Linked DNA regions of Oceanispirochaeta sp. M1. The protein of the gene in region 1 interacts with the protein of each later gene in a pairwise test. Links are inferred from orthologs where the notes say so. Each region holds a gene or a part of one and is shown in the gene's direction. Other genes may lie near its edges.

Region 1 (6,133 bases):
TTCTGGCCGGTATCAGCTGGACATACATCACTATCGGTTCTTTGACTATTGTGGTTCTGGCTGTACCCATGATTCTTGCAAAACCCTATCGTCTGGAACGTATCAGTTCATGGCTCAGTCCTATGGCGGATCCTTCGGGTGCCGGCTACCAGCTTCTCAAGTCAAAGATGGCTCTTCAGAACGGCAGTTTTCTGGGGCGTGGACTGGGACAGGGACAGATTAAGCTGGGAGGTCTGCCTGCAGCCCATTCAGATTTCGTATTTGCCGTTGTAGGTGAAGAAACAGGCTTTGTGGGTGTTGTATTTATTTTGCTTCTGTTCCTGGTTTTTGCGTTGAAAGGTTATTCTGTTGCTCTTAACAGCTCCAGCTGTTATGTCAGACTTGCTGCCTTCGGACTGACCTCATCGGTTTATTTTCAGGTTCTTATCAATGTAGCTGTAGTCTGCGGAGCTCTTCCTGCGACCGGAATCCCTCTGCCCCTCTTTTCGGCGGGCGGAACTTCAACTCTGGTAACACTGGGAATCTTCGGACTTCTGATAAATTTTTCCAGATTCAAGGCAAAAGACAGGGAGGTCCTCTGTGGTGCCTGAAGTAGGTGTAACTCCTTTGTTTACAAAAATAAGAAAACTCCTGTTTATCTCTATTGCAGTGCTTGCAGTCCTCCTTGTATTTCAGCTGCTTACCCGGTTTATTGTTCTTCCCAGAATGGAAATTGCACAGATCCTTCTGGAAAGTACACTTAATCTCAGTGATGCAGAGCTTCTGGCTCTGGGTGGAATAACAGGTTCAGAAAATTATATTTCTCTGAATCCTAAAGAGATAGAAGCCCGTTATGAGAGTTCACCCCTGATCAGGAAAGCTTTTGTGGAAAAACAGTTCCCTTCCACTTTAAAACTTGTCCTTTACGGAAGATCAGCACTGGGGCTTATGATGGTTGAGAGGAATGGAGTTGATAATCCTCTGGTTTTTGATGAGTATGGTGTTCTTTATCATTCAGCGGATACTTCTCCCTACAGGAATCTTCCTGTTCTTTCGGGTTTAGAGCTGGATAAAGAGAGCCTTTCAGTTCTGCCGGAAGCACTGAATCCGTTTTTGAGTGATTTAAAGACCCTTCAAATAGATTCTCCCAAGCTTTTCGGTCAGATTTCAGAGATTGAAATCAAGAGAATAGAGGGTGCTCTCTATGAGGTTCATCTATATACAAGTGCCTATAGACTGCCTGTTGTCCTTTCATCAGGACTTACAGACGGTATTATGAAAAAGATACTTCTGGTTCTGGACTCTTTGAATGAAGCAGACCGCATAAAGGATTTTGAATATGCAGATTTCAGAGCCGATCAGGTAGTTCTGAAAACAAGGGAGGGCAATTAGTTTTGCCGGAAAGAGATATAGTCGTTGGACTGGACATCGGAACAAGCCGCGTATCAGCTCTTATCGCTGAATACAATGAAGAGGGAGAACTCTGCTTTGCAGGAGCCGGTTCTGTTGCTTCTCAGGGACTGAGAAAAGGTGTTGTCGTAAATATCGAAGCAGCTCAGCAGGCCATTGCTAAAGCCATTGAAGCTGCCGAGCAGGAAGCAGGACGTACGGTGCACGATGTGTATACAGCAGTCACAAGCGGTAATGTAGAAGGCCTTAACTCTCGTGGTGTTGTTGCTGTCAGCGGGAAGGGGCGTGAAGTAACCCAGCAGGATATCCGCCGTGTTATTGAAGCAGCTCAGGCCATTGCTGTCCCCATGGATCGTGAAATCCTTCATGTGGTAGCTCAACATTATATGGTGGATGACAAAGTGGGAATCAGAAATCCCATAGATATGATCGGAGTCCGTCTGGAAGCTGATGTTCACATTGTGACCGGCAGTATCGCCGCTACACAGAATGTAATAAAATGTGCTAACAGAAGTGGTTATAAGGTGAATGAAATATCACTGGAATCCCTTGTGGGGTCTCAGGCTGTTTTATCGGAGGATGAGAAGGAACTGGGTGTCCTGTATCTGGATATAGGCGGTGGAACAAGTGATGCCATTGTATATCTTGAAGGTACTCCCCATTTTTCCGGTTCACTTCCAGTTGCCGGAGAGCAGGTGACTACAGATCTGTCCATTGTACTTGAACAGTCCATGGAACAGGCCGAAATGATCAAGCTCTCTCAGGCAAAGTGCTGGGAACCTCTGGTGGACAGTTCTCAGGAAGTTCTGCTTCCCGGGATAGGCGGACGTCCTCCCCGGAGTATTCCCGAGTTGGATGTGTGCCGTATCACTCAGTCCAGAATGGCAGAAATTTTACTTCTTATTCGCAAACAGCTGCAGCAGAAGGGATATATGAATCGGCTGGGCGGTGGAATAGTACTGGCAGGGGGGGGTGCTCTTTTACCTGGTGTCGGTGAACTGGCATCTGATATATTCCAGAGACCCGTACGCATCGCTCTTCCTTCGGGAATGAAGAATCTGCCAAATGATTACCGTGGACCGGAATGGACCACCGTAATAGGCCTGGTGATGGCAGCTCATGAGGCTGATGAAAGTATGGAGACTGAAATTCCCGTAGGCGGGCAGGCATGGACCAGACTGAAGGAATGGTTTTCGAACTTTATATAAATACTTACAGACCCCGGGGTCTGTGATTAAACTGACGGGCCGTTGGTCTGATCAAATATGACTGAATGGACATCTATCCTTGGGAGGGGATTCATGGAACTTGAAATTATGGAAGAAACTTTAGGTAACAAGACAGTTATCAAAGTAATAGGTGCAGGCGGCGGCGGCAGCAATGCTGTGAATAGAATGATCTCTTGTGGAGTGAAGGGTGTTGAGTTTATTGCAACCAATACCGATCTGCAGGCTCTGGACAAATCACTGGCTCCGATTAAACTTCCTCTGGGCACAAAGCTCACAGGTGGACTCGGAGCAGGCGGAAATCCTGAGATTGGAGCTCAGGCTGCCGAAGAAGATAAGGAAACCCTGAAGAATGTGCTCAAAGGGGCAGATATGATCTTTATTACTGTCGGAATGGGTGGGGGGACAGGTACAGGATCGGCTCCTGTAATTGCCAGACTGGCAAGAGAACTTGGAGCTTTGACTGTTGCTGTTGTAACAAAGCCCTTCGGTTTTGAGCAGAGACGGAAGATGGTTCTTGCAGAAGAAGGAATTGATAAGTTGTATAAGGAAGTAGATACTCTTATCACCATCCCCAACGAAAACCTTATGAAAATAGTTGAGAAGAATACTCCCATACGGGAAGCCTTCCTTATGGCAGATGATGTCCTGCGAATGGGTGTCCAGGGTATTTCAGATCTGATTACCCAGCATGGTGATATAAATATCGACTTTGCCGATGTGAAAGCCGTAATGCACGGACAGGGTGAGGCCCTCATGGGGATCGGTTCAGGCCGTGGTGATAACAGAGCCATTGATGCCGCAACCAGTGCTATCAATAATCCTCTTCTGGAAGATGCCAGCATAGACGGAGCCAGAGGACTTCTGGTCAACGTAGCCGGTGGTAACAGCCTTGCCCTCTCGGAGTATAAAGAGGTTATGGATATCATTGCCGAAAATATCGACCCTGAGGCTACTGTGATTCCCGGTACAACCATTGATGAAACAATGGATGACGAAATTAAGGTTACCGTAATTGCTACAGGATTCAGAAGCCGAAGAGAAGAGGCCAATCTTCCTAAGGAAGAAGAGGTTATCCCCGAAGTACCCGGAAATAACGATGAAATCCTTCCCTATGACAAATGGAAGAGCTTTTATGATGATAAACCCGGTGAATCCCATAGCAGTCCTTTTCAGAGTCTTGTAGGAGCAGGGCCCAGTGAATCGGATCTATACGTACCTACATACCTTAGAAACAGGAAGGCTGGGAGCTGAAGATGACGGGACAGGATTTATCCAGACAGTTTCAAGTTTATCTCACTGTTGAACTCCGTATGTCTCCCAATACGGTTGAAGCATACCTCCGAGAGGTGCTGAAACTGGAGGAATTTCTGACCCGTACCGGAAGAAGCTGGCAGGATCTTGATGCGCCGCTTCTTGAAAATTACCTGATGGCTTTCCGTCAGGAGGATCAGGACCTGAGCCCGAGGACTCTTTCAAGAATACTCAGCAGCTTACGTTCTATGATGGAATTCCTGATCCTCAGCGGATACCGCTCCGACAACCCTCTACAGGGTATCGATATGCCCCGAATCAGTCAGTCTCTGCCCGAGGTAATGACTCTTGAGGAAGTTGAATCTTTTCTGGAAGCCATTCCTCTTGATACACTCCTCGGTCAGAGAGACCGGACCCTTTTTGAACTGATTTACAGCTGCGGTCTGAGAGTCTCAGAGGCTGTGGATCTTGAAATGAATCATCTGTACCCTGAAGAGGGGATGGTTCAGGTTTTCGGCAAGGGACAGAAGGAACGATGGGTTCCCCTGGGGCCTGTTGCTGAACACTGGCTCAGTATCTATCTTCATGATATCCGCCCCCGGCTTGTCCGCCCCGCATATATGACCAACTCTGTATTTCTGAATAACAGGGGAAAGGGGCTGTCCAGAAAGGGTATGTGGAAAAATTTTAAAACCATAGCCGAACATGCAGGTGTAAGTGGTAAAATTCATACTCTGAGACACTCTTTTGCTACCCATCTTCTTCAGGGTGGAGCCGATCTCCGTTCTGTACAGGAAATGCTGGGACATTCGGATATCAGTACAACTCAGATCTATACACACCTCAACCGTGATGACCTGCAGCATGCTCATGAATCTTTTCATCCCAGGGGGAAGGCATGATAAAGCAGATTAAAAGAACCGTTCCGGCAATTATGACAGTTATTGTTCTTTTTTCACTCTCTTCCTGTAAACCCATGAGAAATGATGATCTGGCCGAAAGGGTATATGAGATTGAGCAGACAGGAACAGTCGAAGATCCTGAAAAGATCAAGGAAATACGCAAGGATATAAACCGCTGGGAAGATGAGCTGAATGATGCCATCACTGCCGGGAAAAATACAGCCCGTTATTACAGAACTCTGGGGCTGAAGTTTATGGATTATGATATGTACGGTCCAGCAAGAGACAGCTTCTCCAGGGGACTTGAAATTACATCCTCCGATGCCCGGATGTATTATTACCGGGCCGTAGCCGTTTCAAAACTGGCTGTTTCCCGTGATACTGCAGAGCAGACAGTCAGCGAACTTAAACAGGCTGAAGAGGACTACAAGAGAGCCATATCCCTTGAACCCCGTTATATGCCTCCTAATTACAGTCTTGCCATTCTCTATATTTACGAATTAGAGCGTCCTTTTGAAGCAGAACCCTATCTGGAGCAGTATCTCAAGATAGAACGCAGCGACGGCCGGGCATTACTTCTGTACGGTCAGCTTCTGGAGCAGATGGGAATGAGTGAAAAAGCTATGGATCAGTACAATTTACTGCTCTCCATAAGCGGATTCAATGCAGAAAAAGAACAGGCCCGTCTGTACCTGGAACGTGTCAGGGAGGATGCATTTTGATTGATCGTAATATTCTTTTTGCAGTAAACAGGCTAGCCTCACTCAGCCTGATAGAAAAAATCAGACTGCTTAATTCCTTCAATACGGGGGAGAACTTCAAAGATCTGTCCCGCTTTGAACTGGAATGGATTCTTAATAGAAAACTCCGAATACGGAAATTCAATATCCGGGAACTCCTGGAACAGGGGATCTCTGATCTGAAGCGCACGGAATCTCTCGGCATCAGCTGGTGCTGGTACGGTTCTCCTTCCTATCCTTCAATACTGAAGAATATTTATGATCCTCCTTTCCTCCTTTTCTGGAGAGGCACACTTCCACCCGAAGCTGTTGGTGCTCTGGCGGTTGTAGGTACAAGAAAACCTGCACTGGAAGCAGACAGATCTGCCTTTGCTCTTGGCCTGGATGCAGCGCGGGGAGATATTCCCCTTATTTCAGGTTTGGCGGCGGGAATTGATGGCAGTGCACACAAGGGTGTTGTTGAAGGCGGCGGTAAGACCTGGGCAGTCCTGGGAACCGGATGTGATATAGCTTATCCAAGGCAGCACAGGAAACTTGCTGCAGAAATACTGAATAAAGGCGGAGGTCTTATCTCCGAATATATACCCGGCACAGGAGCAGCCCGCTATAATTTTCCAAAACG
Region 2 (6,748 bases), on another replicon or contig:
GAAATTCTACAATCCCTTGAGTCAGAAGAAGCAAAAGTGACTCCCGGAATGAATGAAGAAATCCTCTTCAAGTTTGAAAGAATAATCAGAAACAAATCCGGTCTCGGTATTGTTCCTGTCTTAAACGGTATTTGTACCGGTTGTCATATGATCCTCCCGGGTCAGTTTGTAAATGATGTACGTAAGGGTGAAGAAATTCTTTTCTGCCCATACTGCAGCCGTATTCTCTTCCACAGTGATTCGGAAGAAGATATGAAATCCGAAGAGGTCTTTACTGCTCAGGAAGTGGGTGGATTATCAGACCTGGTTGATGATTTCGATCTGGATTAATTAAAAAAAACTAACAGGTCAGACTGCCGCTGCCGGGTTCTCCCGGCAGAGGAAAGTCCGGGCTCCATAGAGAGTGATGCCGGGTAATGCCCGGGCGTTCCTTCGGGAATGACAGAAAGTGTCGCAGAAAATATACCGCCTTCTGATTTATCAGCGGGTAAGGGTGAAATGGCGGGGTAAGAGCCCACCGCTCCTCCGGTAACGGAGGAGGCATGACAAACCTCATCAGGAGCAAGATCAAGCAGCAGGCCGGGTTTCTCGCCTAAAGCCTGCGGGTAGATTGCTGAAGATCCGAAGCAATTCGGAGATCAGATAGATGGCAGTCCGTCGACAGAACCCGGCTTACCGACCTGTTTTTTTATTTTTGGGGAATATGTGTTTAAAAAGAGTAGAAAATCCGGCAGGAACTTAATCGTTCCCCTGTTTCTCACAGTACTGCTGATTTCATTGGCAGCCTGGGGTATTATAAGAGGCTCCTTCTTTTTTAACAGCCAATTGAAGACTCAGCCTACCGACCTGAACCTTGTCCGTCTCTGGAATCTCCAGGATTACAAATCCATACTTGATCTGACAGAAGAGAATCTGACTGTTTATCCTATGGATGCATACAGCCTCATTTTTTCCGGTTTTGCCGGCTATCATATGGCAATTTCCCAGATTTCTGTCGATGAAATTGATTTTTACCTCAATGAAGCAATCCTTAACCTTAGAAAAGCACTTATCCTTGAGGATATCCCCAAAAAAGAGCTGGTATATTATATACTGGGGAAATCATATCTTTATAAGGGCAAATTTTATGCCGATCTGGCAATAAAATACCTGAATAAAGCAATAGATGAGGGATATGAGAACCAGGACAGTTACGAATTTCTAGGAGAAGCATACTCCTATCTGGGTGATTATGATCAGAGTATTATTTATTACGAAACTGCCCTTGAAAAGTTTCAGTCCGACAGGCTTTATCTTAAAATTGCCGAGGATTCATTCAAATTCAGGGAGTATGATAAAGCCGCAGAATACTATTCTATTCTGATTGATAGAACAAGAGATGAATCTTTACGAAAAAAGGGGCTTTTTCAACTGGGAAAACTCTATTATGATATAAAAAATCTGTCAAAGGCTGAGGAAACCCTCATCACCCTTACAGATCTGGACCCGAAAAATGCAGAAGCCTACTTCCTGCTTGGAGAAATCAGTTATTTCAACCAGGATAGAAAATCTGCACGGGACTATTGGCATCAGACATTGAGAATTGAACCGGAACACCGAGGTGCCCGGCTCAGATTATATAACTGATAGGGCATAAACCCTGAAATTAAAAAAATGACAGCAGCTTCTGGAGGAATTATGGCTCGTTCTAATAAATTATTTGGCGGATTCTCAACTGATATAGGTATCGATCTCGGTACATGTAATACATTAATCTATGTCAGAGGAAAGGGGATCGTCATCAGCGAACCTTCAGTAGTTGCCATTGAAAGGGGAACTAAAAAAGTAGTTGCCGTCGGTACTGAGGCTAAGAGGATGCTCTGGAAAACTCCAGGAGATATCGTCGCCATTCGCCCTCTGAGAGACGGAGTAATTGCAGATCTTGAAACTACAGAAAAGATGCTCCGCTACTTTATTTCCAAGGTTCTCCCCAAACGCTGGCTTATAAAACCCAGAATGGTTATCGGTGTTCCTTCCTGTATTACAGAAGTTGAACGGAGAGCCGTTGAAGAGAGCGCATTCAAGGCCGGTGCCAGAGAAGTTAAGATTATTGAAGAATCTCTTGCTGCTGCCATCGGAGCCGATATTCCCATTTTCGAACCTGCAGGACATATGGTCTGCGATATCGGTGGCGGAACTACAGAAATATCTGTGATATCACTGGGTGGTATGGTTGTTTCCAACGCCATCAGACTCGCGGGAGACGCCTTTGATATCGCAATAATCAAACATGTACGCTCTGTTCACAACCTTATTATTGGAGAACAGACTGCTGAACGATTAAAAATCAATATTGGAAACGCTGCACCTGATAATAAAATTGAAAAAATGGAAATAAAGGGAACCGATGCCATCACTGGACTTCCCCGTAGACTTGAAATAGACTCAGTAGAGGTCAGAGAGGCTCTTCAGGAGCCTATCAATGCTATCGTTGAAGAAGTTAAGAGGACTCTGGGTCAGACACCTCCTGAGCTTGCTGCTGACATTGTGGAAAGAGGAATTGTTATGACTGGAGGCGGATCTGCTCTCAAGGGATTACCTAAACTGCTTTCAAAAGAGACGGGAGTACCCGTAATTCTTGCGGAAAATCCTCTTCTCTGTGTGGCTCTTGGTGCTGGGATGTACTTTGATTACGCCAAGGGTGCAAGCAACAGTCGCAGCATCTACGACACTCTGAACTCTTAAGCGGTGGTAAATGGCTCATAATCAGCAAAGCAGCAGATTCTGGGGAATACCATCATTTCTGGTTCTCATCATAATCAACGTAGTCATACTCATCTTTTCAACAAACTCAATGCTCGTATCCCCAAAATCACTGGGGATGAGCTTTCTCTCTATTTTTCAGGAAGGGATAAATAATACAGTTACCTGGTTTTCAGGTACTGTTAACTCTATTAATGAACTGAAAAACCTGAAAGAGGAGTATGATTCAACTCTTAACAAACTTACTGCTTATGAACAGATGGATCGGAATTTTGAAGAAGTAAACAGAGAAAATGAACTTCTCAGGGAACATCTGGGGTTTTCCAGAGCACTTGAAATTGATCATATAAATGCCCGCATCATTGCCAAGGACCCCGTAAGCCTTTTTTCCTCGTTTATCATAAATAAGGGATCTAAAGACGGCATAGTGAAAGGTATGCCTGTCACGTCTTATCAGAACGGTGTTATAGGTCTTGTAGGTAAAATTATTGAAACCGGTATTAATTCATCCCAGGTTATCCCTATCTACAATAGTACAAGTTTTGTAGCAGCCCGTTTTCAGTACTCCCGTTTTGAAGGACTGATTGCCGGATTGGGTGATTCTGAGAATCATCTCATAATGAATTATGTAAAGAAAACAGCATTAACCCAGATCAATATCGATGACAGGGTAATTACATCAGGAATGCAGTCTCTTTATCCTGGAGGAATATCTATCGGGAAAGTAAAAAGTATCACTTCAAGAGAATATAACACCTCCCTTGAAATCGAAGTTTTCCCGACAATTGATTTTGGTAAGCTGGAATATGTATTTGTTCTGACCGAGGACAAGGAGCAAATCAGATGAAAAAAAATATGATAATTTTCACACTTATGCTTATCTCTGTTCTTCTGAAGACAACATTGTCCCGATATTTCAGCCTGAGCTTCGGAATGCCGGATACCACACTGATCATTCTTGTATATGTCTCAATACGATACGGTTCTTTATCAGGACAGATGAGCGGATTTACAACAGGACTGATGGAAGATTTTCTAAGTTTATCCCCTTTGGGATTTAATAGCCTTATCCGTATGATCTTGGGGCAGTTTGCCGGCCTGTTCCATGAAAGACTGAATATAGACCCCATCCTTTTTCCTGTACTCTCTGTTTCTCTGGCTACAATAGTCAAGGGAGCTTTATCCTATCTGATTCTTTCTGTTTTCAATATTCAGTATTCCGGAAGTATCTTTATCAGCAGTTCCTTCGGTTTTGAACTCCTGATGAATGCTCTTCTGGCTCCTTTTCTCTTTCTGCTTCTCCGTTTTCTATTTGACAGAGTTCTCAAGGAAAGGAAGACCCTTTAATTTATGAAATCCAGAAAACATATCAGCAATGGCAGAGTCTATCTGCTCAGTGCGATTTTTCTTATTATTATAATTATCTATATTTATAAACTCTTTAATCTGCAGATTGTGGATAATCTAATCTATGAAAAAAAGGCTCAGGAAGTATCACAGAGATCAAATATAATTCCTGCCCAGAGAGGCCGTATATTCGACCGATATTCTGATGTCCCTCTGGCAATGAACGTTGACTCCTTTGCTGTTAACTACACACCCGCCTATGGAGATGAGGAATATTTACCTGAAATGCTGGCTAAGCTTTCTGAGATTCTGGATGTTTCAGAAGAAGATCTGAAAAGGAAATTTCCCGGTTCCAGATTTTCTTCCTATGTGGCTTCTGAGATCGCAGAAGGTGTTTCATTTGAGAAAATAACTATCATTGCAGAAAATATTGAAGAATTCCCGGGTATCAGCTGGAGCAGTAAACCGAAACGCTACTATAACATTACAGGTTCAATCGCTCATGTTCTCGGATATGTGGGAAACATAACAAATGAAGAGCTGCAGGTCCTCTATAACCGCGGTTACTCCCTGCGAGATGTGTTGGGTAAAAACGGAATTGAAAAACAGTATGACCACATTCTCAGGGGAAAAAACGGTCGTATTTATAATACTGTGGATGTCCGTGGAAGACAGATGACTAAAGAGGGGAATATACAGCTCCCTGAAAATGGTTATGACCTGGTTTTAACCATAGACAGGCATATTCAAGACCTTGCAGAAAAAGCTCTTGGCCCCAGAAAAGGATCTGTTGTGGTTCTTAAACCCGATACCGGTGAGGTTCTGGCACTTGTATCCTATCCGGGATTCAATCCCAATCTCTTTAATCAGAAAGGTCCAAACAGTTTTGGTTCTCTCTCTCTGAACCCTGATTTCCCCTTTCTGAACAGAGCCATACAGTCCTCTTATGCACCTGCGTCAACATTTAAGATTCTACTTACCGCAGCCGCTCTGGAGGATAAAGACTTCAATCCCAATCGGCTTATTGACTGTAAAGGTCATATGGAGCTGGGCAACAGGACATTTCTCTGTCATAAAAAGACGGGTCATGGGAAACTGAACCTCAAGGAAGCCCTGGCTGAATCATGCAATATATACTTCGGTACTATCGGTGTGGAAAATCTGGGGATTGCAAAGATATCTGAATATGCACATGCCTTCGGATTAGGAGTAATAACAGGTATTGACCTGCAGGGAGAGGTACAGGGAAATATCCCGACTCCCGCATGGAAAGAAAAAACCTACAACAGCTACTGGACGCCGGGAGATACACTAAATGCCTCTATTGGACAGGGATTTGTCTCTCTGACAGCTCTTCAGCTGGCCAATGTAATAGCAGGCATTGTTAATGAAGAGGGAGAAATATACAAACCTCATATTCTTAAAAAAATTGTGAATAATACAAACAGAACCGTGGTTGAAGAGATTGCTCCTGAAGTTCTGAGAAATACAACCGTAAGTCCCCAGATTCTGCATACTCTCAGAGACTATTTAAGGGGAGTCATTGCAGATGGAACATCAGAAGTTGTTATTCTCAATGATCAGGTTAAAATAGCTGGTAAGACGGGTACCGGAGAGGTTGGAAGCAAGTCAAACTGGCACTCCTGGTTTGCATCTTACGGCCCCTGGACCGAAAATAATGACGCAGATAAAATTGTAGTGGTAACCATGATCGAAGCATCAAATGAATGGGAATGGTGGGCACCCAAGGCTGCCGATATCATCTACCAGGGTATTTTTGGAAATACTAATTATGAAGAAACCATTAAAGCACTGAGAAAACGGGGAGTCTGGTACACAAGAGATATCGTCCTGGAGGGTGAACTTGAAGATTAAATTGAACATGTCCTCCATATTCGGTTTTGATTTTATCCTTTTTGCCTCTATTCAGGTCCTTATGGTAATAGGCGTTTTCTTTATATACTCCAGCGGTGTAAATTCAAATGGTACCGTTGTCAGTGATGAATACATAAAACAGATAGTATGGGTTATAAGTGGAAACATTATCCTCCTGACGGTATCTTTTATGGATTACCGGATACTTAAGAATATTGCTTTCTGGCTCTATCTGTTTATGCTGCTTATACTTTTATTGACTGCTGGTTTCGGCCAGGTCGTAAACGGATCTAAATCCTGGTTGGGCATAGGTTCTCTCGGAATTCAACCCTCTGAGCTTTCAAAGCTGGTTACAATTCTTTTTTTGAGTCTATATCTGGAGAATAACAGGAAATCAATCGATACTCTGCAGGTTTTCATCATCGGTTTTATCATTGTATGTCTCCCCATGGGACTCATTCTAATGCAGCCGGACCTCGGAACAGCCATGGTATTTATACCTGTATTTCTCATTATGATGTTTATCGCAGGGGGCAGGGCAAGATATATAATAATGCTTACTGCCACCGGACTTTTAACAATTTTCTTCTCAATGCTCCCGTTTTACCTGATGTATATGGCAAAGACAACGGGTAATTCAGTAATTCTTTTTACTGAGCAGAATATTATGACTGTTATAAGTCTCACTCTTGCTGCTGTGGCCATTATATCAGTGCTGGGTTATCTGTTTACAAGAAGATCGTATTTCTATTATCTCTCTGCAATTTTTTCGATTACAGGTCTA

The links. The genes of interacting proteins can lie anywhere in the genome.
Region 2: the proteins of ftsZ (region 1) and DV872_RS10615 interact in binary tests that used the Escherichia coli proteins (3 or more experiments, as listed by UniProt). The link is inferred for Oceanispirochaeta sp. M1 from one-to-one orthologs.

What each region holds. Positions count from the first base shown.
Region 1 is NZ_QQPQ01000013.1:20,778-26,910, forward strand. Bases 1,963-4,779 are described here. They hold ftsZ (cell division protein FtsZ), read left to right. Parts: upstream 1,963-2,690; coding sequence 2,691-3,869; downstream 3,870-4,779. Other genes in these bases: ftsA (cell division protein FtsA), read left to right, coding at 1,963-2,597; DV872_RS10885 (site-specific tyrosine recombinase), read left to right, coding at 3,872-4,771; DV872_RS10890 (tetratricopeptide repeat protein), read left to right, coding at 4,768-4,779. In the rest of the region: putative lipid II flippase FtsW, read left to right, coding at 1-590; DV872_RS10870 (cell division protein FtsQ/DivIB), read left to right, coding at 580-1,371; more of ftsA, read left to right, coding at 1,374-1,962; more of DV872_RS10890, read left to right, coding at 4,780-5,493; DNA-processing protein DprA, read left to right, coding at 5,490-6,133. UniProt on the Escherichia coli protein: Essential cell division protein that forms a contractile ring structure (Z ring) at the future cell division site. The regulation of the ring assembly controls the timing and the location of cell division.
Region 2 is NZ_QQPQ01000012.1:137,536-144,283, reverse strand. What follows is about bases 786-3,700. They hold DV872_RS10615 (rod shape-determining protein), read left to right. Parts: upstream 786-1,677; coding sequence 1,678-2,724; downstream 2,725-3,700. Other genes in these bases: mreD (rod shape-determining protein MreD), read left to right, coding at 3,586-3,700; mreC (rod shape-determining protein MreC), read left to right, coding at 2,735-3,589; DV872_RS26390 (lipopolysaccharide assembly protein LapB), read left to right, coding at 786-1,626. In the rest of the region: DV872_RS10630 (zinc ribbon domain-containing protein), read left to right, coding at 1-330; more of DV872_RS26390, read left to right, coding at 706-785; more of mreD, read left to right, coding at 3,701-4,089; mrdA (penicillin-binding protein 2), read left to right, coding at 4,093-5,964; rod shape-determining protein RodA, read left to right, coding at 5,954-6,748. UniProt on the Escherichia coli protein: Forms membrane-associated dynamic filaments that are essential for cell shape determination. Acts by regulating cell wall synthesis and cell elongation, and thus cell shape.